2 regions of the Peribacillus sp. NPDC046944 genome follow, and region 1 is predicted to be linked to the other one. Evidence: riboswitches for the same ligand, from Rfam matches in the RefSeq annotation. Region 1 holds a riboswitch; the other holds the start of a gene.
The links. A riboswitch is a leader RNA that binds a small molecule or an ion and turns the genes downstream of it on or off. The one in region 1 is predicted to bind cyclic di-AMP.
Positions count from the first base shown of each region.

Region 2: it holds a riboswitch for cyclic di-AMP, as region 1 does, so the genes downstream of both, ACQKIC_RS20155 (cation:dicarboxylate symporter family transporter) here and ACQKIC_RS15265 (potassium-transporting ATPase subunit F) in region 1, are expected to answer to the same signal.

Region 1 is NZ_JBNNML010000008.1:52,598-60,308, forward strand. It holds gene prpD (2-methylcitrate dehydratase) at 1-1,337, shown strand, start outside; gene prpB (methylisocitrate lyase) at 1,351-2,259, shown strand; gene ACQKIC_RS15260 (DUF2294 domain-containing protein) at 2,584-2,979, opposite strand; cyclic di-AMP (ydaO/yuaA leader) riboswitch at 3,205-3,345, shown strand; gene ACQKIC_RS15265 (potassium-transporting ATPase subunit F) at 3,840-3,914, shown strand; gene kdpA (potassium-transporting ATPase subunit KdpA) at 3,940-5,613, shown strand; gene kdpB (potassium-transporting ATPase subunit KdpB) at 5,636-7,675, shown strand; gene kdpC (potassium-transporting ATPase subunit KdpC) at 7,700-7,711, shown strand, end outside.
Region 2 is NZ_JBNNML010000019.1:26,667-34,377, reverse strand. It holds gene ACQKIC_RS20185 (helix-turn-helix domain-containing protein) at 1-25, shown strand, start outside; gene ACQKIC_RS20180 (ABC transporter ATP-binding protein) at 22-756, shown strand; gene ACQKIC_RS20175 (ABC transporter permease) at 753-1,484, shown strand; gene ACQKIC_RS20170 (diacylglycerol/lipid kinase family protein) at 2,647-3,549, shown strand; gene ACQKIC_RS20165 (hypothetical protein) at 3,666-4,328, shown strand; gene ACQKIC_RS20160 (efflux RND transporter periplasmic adaptor subunit) at 4,342-5,601, shown strand; cyclic di-AMP (ydaO/yuaA leader) riboswitch at 5,776-5,924, shown strand; gene ACQKIC_RS20155 (cation:dicarboxylate symporter family transporter) at 6,098-7,360, shown strand; gene ACQKIC_RS20150 (class I SAM-dependent methyltransferase) at 7,430-7,711, opposite strand, start outside.

The DNA.
Region 1 (7,711 bases):
CTGCCCGTTATGTGTTACTTGATACAATTGGCTGCGGGATTTTAGCACTTCAATATCCAGAATGCACGAAATTATTAGGACCGGTCGTCCCAGGGACAGTAGTACCAAATGGCACGCGTGTTCCAGGTACTTCATATGTATTGGATCCAGTCAAAGGTGCATTTAATATTGGCTGTATGATTCGATGGTTGGACTATAACGATACGTGGTTAGCTGCCGAATGGGGACATCCATCTGATAATTTGGGAGGTATTCTTGCGACAGCGGATTACTTAAGCCGAGTAAATATTGCAGAAGGAAAAGAAGCACTAACGGTACAGGATGTTCTTGAAATGATGATTAAAGCACATGAAATTCAGGGTGTATTAGCATTAGAAAACAGTTTGAATCGAGTCGGTCTTGATCATGTGTTATTCGTAAAAGTAGCGACGACGGCTGTTGTGACAAAAGCTCTTGGAGGCACTAGAGAAGAGATTATTCATGCTATATCCAATGCATGGATTGATAACTCCAGTCTCCGTACATATCGTCATGCACCAAATACAGGGTCTCGTAAATCATGGGCTGCTGGGGATGCAACAAGCCGGGGTGTTCATTTAGCATTGATGGCTATAAAAGGAGAAATGGGATATCCGACAGCTCTTTCAGCACCAGGTTGGGGATTTCAAGATGTTTTGTTCAATAAGCAAGAACTGAAGCTAGCTCGTTCATTAGATTCGTATGTAATGGAAAATGTGTTATTCAAGGTATCTTTCCCAGCTGAATTTCATGCGCAAACAGCTGCCGAGTGTGCAGTGCAATTACACGATGAAGTTAAAAACCGTTTGAATGAAATAGAAAAGATCACCATCACAACACATGAATCAGCTATTCGTATCATTGATAAGACAGGACCTTTAAACAATCCTGCGGACCGTGACCATTGTATTCAATATATAACTGCCGTTGGTTTAATTAATGGAAATGTTACGGCAGACCATTACGAAGACGAAGCGGCAAGGGATATAAGAATTGATCAATTGAGGGATAAAATGGTGGTAGTGGAAGATAAACAATATACGAAGGATTATCTAGATCCGAACAAGCGCTCAATCGCCAACGCTGTTCAAATTCATTATCAAGATGGAACGGTTTCAGAATTTGTGGAATGCGAATACCCTCTTGGTCATCGTTTTAGAAGAGAAGAAGCATTTCCAAAGGTTTTAAGGAAATTTAAAGACAACATTAGCACTCATTACTCACAAAAACAACAAAATAAAATTCAAGAAGCTTGCTTGAATCCAAAGGCATTATCAAATTTAAAAGTTAACGAATTCGTTGATTTATTTTTAATCTAAGGGGGGCTTATCAGTGGCTTGGATCGTAAATAGACAATCATCACAGGAAGAACTAGCAGAACGCTTCTTAACATTAATACAGGAACCAGGTATATTACAAATTCCAGGTTCACATGATGCTATGGCGGGACTCATGGCTAAAGAATCAGGATTCCAAGCTTTATATTTATCCGGAGCTGCTTATACAGCTAGCCGAGGTTTACCGGATTTAGGTATTGTATCTTCAGAAGAAGTGGCAGAACGTGCAAGAGATATTGTTCGGGCTACAGATTTGCCAATCCTTGTGGATATCGATACAGGGTTTGGAGGGGTTTTAAATGTGGCCCGTACAGCAAGAGAGATGAAAGAAGTAGGGATAGCTGCCGTCCAAATAGAAGATCAAGATTTGCCCAAAAAATGTGGTCATCTTAATGGAAAGAAGCTCGTTTCTTCTGAAGAGATGCAGCAAAAGATAAAAGCGATTAAACAGGTTGCTCCTTCACTTATTGTTGTGGCGCGTACTGATGCAAGGGCAGTGGAAGGGGTAGAAGCTGCCATTGAGAGAGTACATGCCTATATCGAAGCGGGGGCAGATGCCATATTCCCTGAAGCACTTCAATCAGAAGAGGAATTCCGGCATTTTGCCCAACGGATTAACGTACCGCTATTGGCGAATATGACTGAATTTGGGAAAACGCCTTATTACACCGCAGAAGAATTTCATGATATGGGGTATCAAATGGTGATATATCCTGTAACTTCCCTTCGCGTGGCGGCTAAAGCCTATGAGAGAGTGTTTAAACAAATCAAGAACCAGGGCACACAAAAGGAAGCTTTATCAGATATGCAAACTCGTAGTGAGTTATATGAAACTATTGCTTATCATGATTTTGAAGGACTAGACAAAGATATCGCTAAAACGGTTTTAACTAAAGACCAATAAATGATGTGAATCCCTTAATCGCAAAGATTAAGGGATTCCTATTTCAGATGACTTTGTCCTGGCGTTTTAATGGGGAGAGAGTGAAGTGCTTGGCAGACTATGAATAGGATTTTGTAAGATATGTAGAATCTATGGTTATAACTATTTGATATGGAAAAGTGCGGCCAAGAGTATAAAGAGAAACCAGTAGTCAAGTTTCCGGAATGAGGTTAGGGCGTGTGGAAAAACAATAGAGCATGGTTTAATAAAAGAATGAAGAACAGAAAGTTAGTTCACCCATGTTTCTGCTCTTCCAATTGAGGTGATGTCTGCTAAATTCACCATTTATTTTAGATTTTCTAGGTATTTTTCCAAATCCTTATCAACTATGAAAACTTCGATCCGTTCTCCCGTTTTGGTACTAATGTCACTGTGTGAAGAAAGGACTTTACAACCTGTTAGATCCTCAACAATTTTTTCATAATCCTGACTGTACATTTCACGTAGAAGAGAGCGCATTTTTTTTACAAGCTTCTTTCCAGAATCCTGACTGACAAGGTGTTTTTCTTCGACAGTCAACACTCCTTTAAAACGAGTGATCAGCATGTCATTAATAATGTAGGTTTTAACTTCTTGTGGACCTCTGCCTATTAAATCACGCTGGAATTTAATGAATGCTGCACTAATTTCGGCTTCAATTTTCTTTTTTTGGTTTAACATAATGCCTCCGATTTTTTTCATCGATCGTATATGGGATTCATCATAATGCCGGATTCAAGTTTTTGTCAATACAAGTTTGTATATATATTAAAATATTAGAAATATATAGGATTAATGAGTAAATAATACTTTTAATTGGAAAAACGGAAGTATATGGTAAAATATGAATCTATTTGCGAATATATGGAACTTTAATGAGGTTTACAAAGGTTTGCTGATGAGCGTAGAATATGCTCATCAATAAAAATTTGATATCGGCCAAATCTCAAGTAATTGAGAACGGAGGACCCACTATTTATGGGGTTAATTCTGCATTTGCAGAAGGGATGTGAACTCTTTCGCCATCCTACCCGTCAGCTAACTTCGTCGGCTAAAGCGAAGGAGGTCATAAGACCACCTTGATCCAGGAGGCTTTTTTGTTGTGTTTGTAGCAAAATGGCAACCTGTCATTTCAGTAGGTCTTTTTATTATGCCTATAATTACATGAAAAGGTTTCTTGGAAGACAGATCGCAAAGAGCGCTGAAAAGCTTGCTGGGCGATAAGTAGACCAATGAGTACTTTTTCTCCACTAATACTGTTTGCTTTTGCAAATATTCTTGTTTGGATTGTGAATCATTTTTTTCACTATTGAAACTAGGATAGCCATGCAATGCGAACTATTGGAGAAAGGGTAAGCATTGGTCTATTTTTTGTGTTTTTTTTGGCACCAATTTCTCCACTAATCGTGAAGGAGGTAAATTGTAAAGATTTTTAAAAAAGTGAAAGGAAGGTTCGGATGGATGCTATAACAATCTTTCTAATGGGTACACCCTTTTTACTTTTCTATGGATTCATTCATTTTTGTAACAAAGTTATAACGAAAAAAGGAGAGTAGTAGAACATGTTATTCATTCTTATTGTCGGGGCGGTTACCGTGTATTTAATTCATGCTTTATTATACCCAGAGAAATATTAATAGAACGATAACGGAGGAAATGTAAATGGATTTTTTACAAATCAGTATGGTGTTGTTTTTGGTAGTGATCCTAGCCATACCATTGGCCCAATATTTAGCGGCAGTATATTCCCTTGAAACCACAAGGCAAGATCGTATGTTCGGGTGGTTAGAACGAGGCATATTTAAAATATCTGGTATTAAGACATTTGATATGAATTGGAAGCAATATGCACAGGCATTACTCCTAAGTAACTTAGTCATGTTTGTCATCTCATACATGATTGTACGGCTTCAGGGAGTTTTACCGGGTAATCCAAGTGAGATAGCCAACATGGAACCGTTATTGGCATTCAATACGGCAGCAAGCTTTCTTACTAATACCAATTTACAGCACTATAGCGGAGAATCCGGACTTTCGTATTTATCACAAATGGTTGTCATCATCTTCTTGATGTTCACGACACCAGCAACCGGTCTTTCCTTATGCATCGCTTTTTTCAGGGGTTTGACCGGTCAGAGGAGTTTAGGGAACTTTTATGTAGATTTAATTCGTTCGATCACTCGGGTGCTACTGCCTCTCTCCATTTTTGTCAGTTTGGTTCTGGTATCCCAGGGGGTACCACAGACCCTTGGTTCTACGGTAATGGCTACTACGTTAGAGGGAGCCACCCAACATATTGGAAGAGGACCTGTGGCTGCATTGGAGTCAATAAAGCACCTTGGCACAAACGGCGGTGGATTCTTCGGTGTCAACTCGGCGCATCCATTTGAGAACCCTAATGGATTTACGAATGTATTAGAGATTTTATCGATGTTTCTCATTCCTGCTGCCCTTCCATTAACATTCGGATATATGGCGAAAAATAACAAACAAGGATGGATCTTATTTTCAGCAATGGGACTCATGATGCTTGTCTTCCTAAATGTGAATTATGCTAGTGAACAAAATGGAAATCCTAAATTGGAGGCAATAGGCCTTTCACAAGAGAGTGGAAACTTGGAAGGGAAAGAAGTGCGATTTGGGATGGCTCAGAGTTCCCTATTTACAACGGTGACTACAGCTGCCACTACAGGTTCAGTTAATAATATGCATGATACGCTGACGCCGCTCGGGAGTATAGCGCCACTGGCCATGATGATGCTGAACTGTGTATTTGGCGGTGATGGGGTAGGCACGATGAACATTCTTGTGTATTCCATATTGGCTGTATTCATTGCTGGACTGATGGTCGGGCGTACACCAGAGTTTTTAGGTAAGAAAATTGAAGGGCCGGAAATGAAATTAATAGCCATGACGATCCTTCTACATCCGTTAATCATTTTGGTACCATCTGCTATTGCACTAACGGCACAGATGGGGACATCGGCCATTTCAAATCCAGGTTTCCATGGGCTCTCTCAAATTGTATATGAGTTTACTTCAGCTGCAGCCAATAACGGTTCTGGTTTCGAGGGCTTAGGGGATAATACACCTTTTTGGAACATTTCCACAGGTTTGGTCATGTTGTTTGGCCGTTATTTTTCCATGATAGCCATGATTGCTGTTGCTGGGTCATTACTTGCTAAAAAACGTGTTCCAGAGACGATGGGTACATTTAAAACAGATAATCCTACATTCCTTGTCATTCTTTTATGTACGGTATTAATTATTGGAGCTTTGACTTTCTTCCCAGTGATTACCCTAGGACCTGTCGCAGAATGGTTAACGATTAGATAAACGATGAAAAGGAGTAGTACAGATGAATACGATGCGTAATGGAAAAGTAAATAATGAAATGCTTTTTGAAGCAATAAAAGATGCTTTCAAAAAAATGAATCCCAGAGCCATGGCACGAAATCCAGTCATGTTTGTGGTGGAAATAGGATTTGTCTTGACCCTTTTTCTAACTATATTTCCCGATTTATTTGGTGGAATATCAGATAGGGGATATACCAGTGCAGTGACTTTCATTTTGCTCCTAACGATCCTGTTTGCCAACTTTGCTGAAGCATTAGCGGAAGGTCGTGGTAAAGCACAAGCGGATAGTCTGAAAAAGACAAAGCTTGATTCAAAAGCAAAGTTAATCCAAAAAGATGGATCTGTAAAGATAATCGATGCCACGGAACTGAAAAAAGGTGACATGGTTTTAGTGGAGGCCAATGATTTAATTCCTAGTGATGGAGATGTCATTGAAGGGGTGGCTGCTGTTGACGAATCGGCCATAACTGGTGAATCCGCGAATGTCATAAAAGAACCGGGTGGAGACTTCAGTTCTGTTACTGGAGGAACAAAAGTAATGAGTGACTATATAAAAATAAAAGTTAGTAGTGATCCGGGGGAGTCATTCCTGGATCGAATGATTGACTTGGTAGAAGGAGCTAAACGGCAAAAAACACCGAATGAAATTGCACTTAGTACACTCCTTGTGAGTTTGACGCTTATCTTTTTGCTTGTTTGCGTGACACTCGTACCTATTGCTTCCTATATTAAAGTGACATTGCCAATCGCAACTTTGGTGGCATTATTGGTATGTTTGATCCCAACAACCATAGGGGGTCTTCTTTCAGCGATAGGCATAGCTGGAATGGACAGAGTGACACAATTCAATGTGATTGCCAAATCGGGCAAATCGGTAGAAGCTGCAGGAGACATCAATACTATCATTCTCGATAAAACAGGCACGATCACACATGGTAACCGGATGGCTCATGCCTTGCTGCCAGTACAGGGTGTGAATCAGAAGGAACTTACTACATTCGCAGCCTATTCATCCTTACATGATGAGACACCGGAAGGCCGCTCTGTTGTCGAATTTGCCAAAAGATCAGGATTACTTGAAAAAGAATTAGAAAAAAGTGACTCGGAAGGCATTGACTTTACGGCAGAAACGAGGATGAGCGGGACAGATTTTTCCGATGGAAGAATCGTCAGAAAAGGTGCCGTCGATTCAATAAAGAACTATATAAAGCAAGAAGGCGGAAACATTCCCAGCGATTTGCAAGACATTAGTGATGAAGTAGCAAGCCAAGGGGGAACGCCCTTAGTAGTCGCAGAAGGAAATCGGATCCTAGGTGTCATTTATTTGAAAGATACCGTTAAAGCAGGTATGAAAGAGCGATTTGATGAATTGAGGAAAATGGGCATCAAAACCGTCATGTGTACCGGAGATAATCCTTTAACGGCCGCGACGATCGCGAAAGAAGCCGGGGTAGACGATTACATTGCAGAGGCAAAGCCGGAAGATAAAATTGCCGTAATTAAGCGTGAACAAGCGGAAGGCAAACTTGTCGCGATGACCGGGGATGGCACGAACGATGCCCCTGCATTGGCACAGGCAGATGTGGGGCTAGCAATGAATACAGGAACAAATGCAGCCAAAGAAGCAGCAAACATGGTGGATCTGGATTCAGATCCTACAAAAATCATTGAAGTCGTGGCGATTGGAAAACAGTTGCTCATGACACGTGGAGCATTAACAACGTTCAGCATTGCCAATGATGTGGCTAAATACTTTGCGATCATACCAGCTATGTTCATGCTGGCTATCCCACAAATGAATACATTAAATATAATGGGATTAGCCACACCGCAAAGTGCGATATTATCAGCATTGATATTCAATGCCATTATTATCCCGCTCCTGATCCCGTTAGCCATGAAGGGTGTAAAATATGTTCCGATGAGCGCTTCAAGATTATTAACTAAGAATTTGTTCCTTTATGGATTAGGCGGAGTGGTCGTTCCTTTCATTGGCATTAAATGTATAGACCTAATACTTGAACTGTTTAAAGTAGCTTAAAATCAAATATAAGGGTGAGAATAGATGTTGAAAAAT
Region 2 (7,711 bases), on a different contig from region 1:
TTTTAAACAGGAGGAAGATAAATGAACAACGCTATTACAATCAACTCCCTAACGAAAACATATGGTACTAAAAATGCTGTTGACCACGTCTCTTTTTCAATTCAAGAAACGGAATTATTTGGCCTTCTTGGTGTTAATGGTGCAGGAAAAACGACATTGATTAAAATGCTTTCGTGTCTAACAAAGCCTTCGAGCGGAGATGCAACATTGTTAGGGAAAAGTATTATAAATGAGCCAGAGCAAGTACGTACTGCGATTGCGGTATCCCCACAAGAGACGGCGATTGCACCCAATCTAACGGTACGTGAAAATTTAGAGTTAATGGCTGGAGTACACGGCTTTAATAAAGAGAAAACAAGGATAATAATTGATGAAATGATTGTTCAGTTTTCATTGCAGCCTTTTGAAAAGCAACGCAGCAAAACATTATCAGGTGGTTGGCAACGCAAATTGAGCATCGCTATGGCTTTAATTAGTGAGCCGCGGATTTTATTTTTAGATGAGCCGACACTTGGATTAGATATTATCGGACGCCGTGAACTTTGGGCTTTAATAAAAAAACTGAAGGAAAAAACAACCATTATATTAACGACGCATTATTTAGAGGAAGCAGAGGCATTGTCTGACCGTATTTGCATTATGAAAGACGGGCAAATTAAAGCAATTGGTTCGGCTCAAGAGCTTATTGAAAAGGCTAACACAGTGAGCTTTGAGGATGCATTTGTGTATTTTGTAACGGAAGGTGATATCCAATGAGAATGCTCGTATTTGCAAACAGAACGACAAAGGAAATTTTAAGGGACCCACTATCACTCTGTTTTGGAATCGGCTTCCCGGTTGTGTTATTACTGCTGTTATCCGCAATTAATCGTAGCATTCCAGTTGATCTTTTTAATGTTGATTCACTAACTCCTGGTATCGCGGTATTTGGTCTATCCTTTATGGCTCTCTTTGCCGCACAAGTTTTATCGAAAGACCGAGCAAGCTCATTTTTAACAAGGCTTTTCACAACACCTATGACATCAACAGATTTTATTATGGGCTATTCTTTACCTTTACTAATGATGTCGATTGTACAGGGGATTTTTTGTTATATTGTTGCGATGTTTATGGGGTTAGCCATCTCTCTTTCTATGATTGTGGCACTAGCTTTACTCATTCCAACATCAATTATTTTTATAGGGATTGGGCTATTATGTGGAACGCTGTTAAGTGAAAGAGCAGCTGTAGGTATTTGTGGAGCACTACTGACCAATTTATCTGCATGGCTTTCGGGCGCATGGATTGACTTAAACCTGATTGGTGGCCTATTCAAAGACGTTGCATTTATTTTACCATTTGTTCATGCAGTCGAAATGGGAAAAGCTGCTCTTACTGGTGAATACGGTGATATTTCCCCTCATATCTGGTGGGTGCTTGGTTATGCCATCATCATATCGGTAGTAGCAATTGCAATGTTTAAAAAGAAAATGCAGGCAGAATAATTATAATAAAGAAAGCAAAGAACCCAGAAAAATAAATTTTCGGGTTTGTTTAGCACTTTCCTCCATGACAAACTGCCTCACTTTTTACATGGTATCTTAAAATTCACTTAAGAAAACCCTGCTCAAGCTTAAAGCAGTAATGAATGGAAGCAAAACCCATTATTTATGAATTTTTTGATTGGGTTGATTGCTCGCCTTTCTTCGGTATCAGTACCTGGTGAAGTTAATAACGGAATTACCTAATGTACCGTTTTATGAACATCTTAAACAGCTTTTTTTTGCTTATTATATCTATACCATCCAAATAACAAACCAAGTATAGCTGTTATTACACCATATTTAAGCAAGATAATTATGTATTCCATGGTAGACAAATAGGATGTTTCAGTCACATCAAAACTCACTCGTGTAACTTGTTCATACCTTACAAATAAAATTCCTATACCTATTCCCATAAAAAAAACTATATATAGCGCTTTTTCTAAGTATTTTTACCATTTTAATATCCCCTTATAACGTTCATATACTAACTATTCAATTAGGAATGGAAAAACACCTTTTTTTAGCTACTTGCCAGGTAAACATTAATTATGAGGAAATAAACCCAGTTAACATAATCCCCATAAGCATAAGTATGTTGCCAATTTTCTTATTGAATTGGTTAGATTCAATCATAGAGGGTTACTGAAGGGCGACGATCCTTTATTGAATCAGTTACCTGGACCTGACTGTTCAGCGTATGTACTTGACCCTAAAGCGTAGATTGACCTGACGATAGATAAACTCTTAAGGATGAAGTCGGGGGATGGAGCAGGATATGGGACTGGTAAAGATACAGAGGCTTTAGAGGTGATTAGAGAGGTCTTTTTAAAAAAAGACCAAATGGTGTCATCTTGGAAGGTTTTTTGCTTTATGTGGAAAAGGACGAGACTAGAAGTACCCTTTGTTCCAAGCTCATCATATTAATGAAAGATCATTTGCATATACACTCATGACGTTTTGGAAGGGGCTGCCGCCTCTTTTTTTTATTTTTTATACGTCTTTCTTCATATTAATAATTTAATTGCTTCAACTATTCATGATTGAGTTTTAAAAGGAGGAAAAAAGGAAAAAGTAAAGGGAAGCGTAGCGTAGCTATTCATTAAACGGGGGGGAACAGGATATGAGATGGAAAAAAGGAATGCTGATCTATAACGAATGTGCAGGAAATAGTAAGGTGGAAAAGGCATTAGAGGAATGTCTCCCTATTCTGACACCCCAAATTGATGAATTTCTTATTCTTCAGACCAAGGAAAAGGGTGATGCTGACAAGTTTTGTTCGGAATATGGAGAAGGTATGGACGTAGTATTCGTTCTGGGAGGAGATGGAACGGTGCATGAATGTGTGAATGGTCTTTCTCCACTCGAACATCGACCGCTTTTGGGAATATTACCTGGAGGGACGTGCAATGATTTCTCCAGAACCTTGGAAATACCTCAAAATATCCGTCGTGCGGCGGAAACTATAGTGAACGGAAATGTCCGTATGATCGATGTGGGGAAGGCGGACGATCATTACCTTTTGAATTTTTGGGGTATTGGACTGATTACCGATACGTCAAACAATATAGATGAACAAGAAAAAAGTAAATTCGGGAAGATTGGTTATTTTTTAAGTGCAATTAGAACGATAGGCGATCAAGAACCGTTTCCTTTTAGAGTCGAATATGATGAAACGTGTGTCGAAGGAAAAGCTGTCATGATTTTAGTCTTGAATGGTAATTTTATCGGAACGAATTCAATGCCTTTTTCAATGGTCCAGCCAGACGATGGGCTGTTTGATATCGTCATCGTGAAAGAATCGAGCCTAAGTGTATTTAGGGAGATCTTAGCCATGAAGAGTTCGTTGACTGAAAGTGTCAGCTCAGAGTCAGGTGTCATGTATATCCAGGCAAGAAAATTGAAGGTGGAAACCGAATTACCTCTCGAAGTCGATATGGATGGAGAGATTTATAATCAGACGCCTACACAGATAGAAGTTCTGAAACATCATCTTGCTTTTTTGTCTCCTAGCTCAGGAGTATAACAGAATCAGACGCATTAAGAGTATATATTTATATTTATTCCTCCTTATTTCTGCATTTGTTTACAAAATAAGATAAAATATAAAATGATATTTCATTTTTTGCAGGAGGAACATACATGATATACCAGGTCCGATTGTTAAAGGGTATTTTTGAACCGCAAAGAAGCCGTTACCAATTGCAAAATGCGGAAGCGGTCACACGACTTTTCTGGAAATTAATAGGATTATATTTTCTTAGTGTCTTAGTTTTTTCAGTAAGTGGATATTTTGGAATTGGTTCAGAATCATTTTCTAAAAATATTACGAAGATGGATGTAAGTGAATTTGAAACGGGAAAATTACTGATTGTAATTGGAAATATGATTGCAGGATTGTTTTATCCTTCTATTTATATCTTTTTAGCTTCTTTATTCTTTTGGGTAGTATTGGATATCCCATACATAAAAACCGTGATTGTTCAAATGATTACGCTTAGTTTGCACTTACTGGAGAAGGTTTTGTTAATTCCCCTTTTTGTTTTGATGGATATTGGGCATGATGCCAACCCCTTTTCACTTGGAGTCATCAGCCAGTACTTCATTCGAAGCGATTACTTTATTCATTTTTTTAGTGAAATCACCATTTTTCAAATTTTAATCATTTCTTTACAATATTATTATTTGAAGGTATATACGGAACGAAGCAAGGCCTTTGTCTTATCAATGATCATTCTATTTTATATTGCCTCGTGGTTTGCTAAAGCATTTTTAGCATATCTACAAGTTGGCGTATTCGTATAAGGCGGTGAGAAAAATGAAAAAGTGGAAATTAGCAGCCCTATCAGTAGCATCTTTGGCCTTGATATCGGGTAATATTTACTTGATTGAAAAAAAAGACAGTAAAGTGGAACGGACCGTTTTTACCGAAAGATGGACACAAGTTAAGAAAGATACCATAACTGAAACATTTCAAACAAAGGGAATCTTTAAACCGGCAGAAGAATATGATGTTTATTTTGATGCTAAAAACAATGATTTTCAGAAATTCCTGGTTCACGAAGGGGACGAGGTAACGGCTGGAACATCCCTATTTGAATACACTACAACCGAACTGGATGCACTAAAAGATAATTTGGAAGCGGAAAAGGCCGCAACCGAAGGAGAAATCGTCGGAATTGATGAGTACATAAATAAGTTGAAAGCTTATCAAAGTGGTCTGGCCCTGGATTCAAACAAAACGGTTATCGATGAGACAGTAGAAAAGAACCTAAATATAGACATCACCACTTCTTCCTCAGACTTAATTAAAAGTAATATTGAGCAGGAGATGTACAAGCAGGAACTTGAAAAAAATAGCTTGAAGGAAAAAGTGGTCATGCTAGAAGCACAATTAAGCTCAATTGAGGTGCAAACCAATGCCGTTGAGACGACAAGTGAAGCGGATGGTGTCGTGAAGAAGATCAATAAAAATTTAACGAATCCGATTATTTCAATTGCTTCGACAGAAATGGCCATCGAAGGTTCCTTCTCTGAAGAAGAGTTAAAGAAGGCAGAGGTAGGGATGGAGATAAAAGCTAGTTCTCCTGATTTGAAAAAGAGGTTGGGCGGAACCATCAGCCGTATACATCCTTATCCCAAAGAGGAGCCAACCCTAAAGGATGAAAATCGCTATACATTCGAAGCGGAAATTGTAACGGAAGCAGAGAATAAGGAAGCGCTATTAGACGGTTCAAAGGTCGACCTTACCGTTATAACGAATGTGAAGACGGGAGTCCCGACTGTTCCAACAGAAGCGATACATGAACGGAAGCAGCCGCATGTCTATAAAATGACCAATAAAGGGCATTTGAACCGACAATACTTTACAAAAGGGGCTCAAGCAAAAGGGAAGCAAGAGATGCTTAAAGGTCCAGCAGTGGGAGATGTCATCCTTTTAGAACCGAAAAAGGTAGTGAAGAACCACTCTTACTTCATTACCCCGCTCAAATTGGACAAGGTTCACTCTGCAACTTTTAAGAAACTATCCAAAAGGGAAAAAGTTAGATACATTTTACTAGGATTTTTGGAAAAATAATTTTCAGTTAAATCAAAAATGGCCATAATTTTTTACTGTTAAAACTAATTACCTATTTAAACAATAAGTGTAAACCCACGTAGCACTCAATATTCTTAATCCCCTCTGTACTTTCGGAGTGTGGGGAAAGAAAATATATTTACAGATTAATATTTTTAGTATAATATTTTAATATAAGTTAGCTCGCTTAATCTTATAAAAAAGAACGGGGGAACCAATTTTGCGGATTATATTCGCTAGGGGTGAATTCAGAGATGAAAGGGCCATTGTGTTTCCGATTCCTAACCCGACAGCTAACCCCGTAAGCGTCTTCGAGGGAACATGTGTGAATAACACGCCAATAGGGAAAATGACACGTAGGGTGTCTTTTTTTTAAGCGTAAGGATAGAAGTTTTTCAATATACAGAAAAATTTTTCTCTTTTTATTAGTATCTTGTTTCCCTTACCGAGACAAATGTTTTTACATCAAAGACTATATGGAAGGTGAGGAAATTAAATGAAGAAATTCAAACTGAGTTTAGCAAGCCAAATATTCATTGGCTTAATTCTAGGAATTATCGTAGGTGCTATATTTTATGGAAGTGAGACGGCACAAAGCTATCTACAACCATTAGGTGATATCTTCCTACGTATGATTAAAATGATCGTCGTTCCAATTATCGTTTCTAGCCTTATTGTTGCAGTTGCAGGCGTGGGCGATATTAAATCAGTAGGGAAATTAGGTGCCAAGTCACTATCCTACTTTATAGTAGTAACACTAGTTGCAATAGGCGTAGGTTTATTATCTGCCAATATTATTCAGCCTGGCGCGGGCGTAAATATGGGTGAGCTTGAACAAACGGATATTTCCACTTATGTTGACACAGCAGAAACTAAGCAACACGAATCCTTTATAGATACAATCGTTCATATTGTCCCATCTAATCCGATTAAAGCAATGGTAGAAGGCGATATGCTTGCAATCATTTTCTTCTCAGTCTTGTTTGGACTAAGCATTGCAGCTATCGGTGAAAAAGGAGTACCAGTATTCCGTTTCTTCCAAGGTGCGGCGGAAGGTATGTTCAATCTAACCAATATGGTTATGAAATTTGCTCCGATTGGGGTATTTGCACTAATCGGTGTGACAATCTCTAAATTCGGTTTATCATCACTAATCCCATTAGGAAAGTTAGCCCTTTCCGTATACGGAACGATGATTTTCTTCGTAGTTGTCATCCTGGGGCTCATTGCAAAATTTGTAGGCTTCAGTATCTTTAAGTTAATTGCCATTTTGAAAGAAGAATTGATCTTAGCATTTTCCACAGCAAGTTCAGAAGCGGTTCTTCCAAGAATCATGGAGAAGATGGAGAAAGCCGGTTGTCCAAAACATATTACGTCTTTTGTTATTCCGACTGGTTACTCATTCAACCTAGATGGTTCCACATTATACCAAGCTTTAGCAGCCATCTTCATTGCTCAAATGTACGGCATACATCTAAGTGCTTATGAGCAAATAACGCTAATGTTAGTGTTGATGATTACCTCTAAAGGAATTGCCGGTGTACCGGGCGTATCCTTCGTTGTACTTTTAGCAACATTAGGTACGGTGGGCATCCCAATTGAAGGACTTGCCTTCATAGCAGGTATTGACCGTATCCTTGATATGGGTCGTACTGTAGTAAACGTTATTGGTAACTCTTTAGCAGCCATCGTTATTTCCAAGTGGGAAGGTCAATTCAACCCTCCTGCCGAAAAAGGAAAACTCGAACAGGCTTCTTAATATAAGTCAAAACTCCAGGGTGATTGCACTCTGGAGTTTTTTTGTATTCAGATGAAAGTCGAAAACAACTTATTGATGGACGATCCAGAAATGGGAGTCAGGGGAAAAGTTCATAGCCATAACGCTTTCATTAAATGAATCTTGGTGAAAGGTTTCCAAAACAGTCAGTTGGGCTTCTTCTAGGCAATCAAGGACTTCCTGCTGACTCGGGATATGGAGATAGGCCTCTTCTTGGTGAGACTTTCCCTTTGTGAAGATATCACCGAACTCATATAGCCGTTCATCCTGTTTACTATCACACCAAATCATTTCTTCCTGTTCCCAAAAATTAAGATACCTTTCATTACTGTC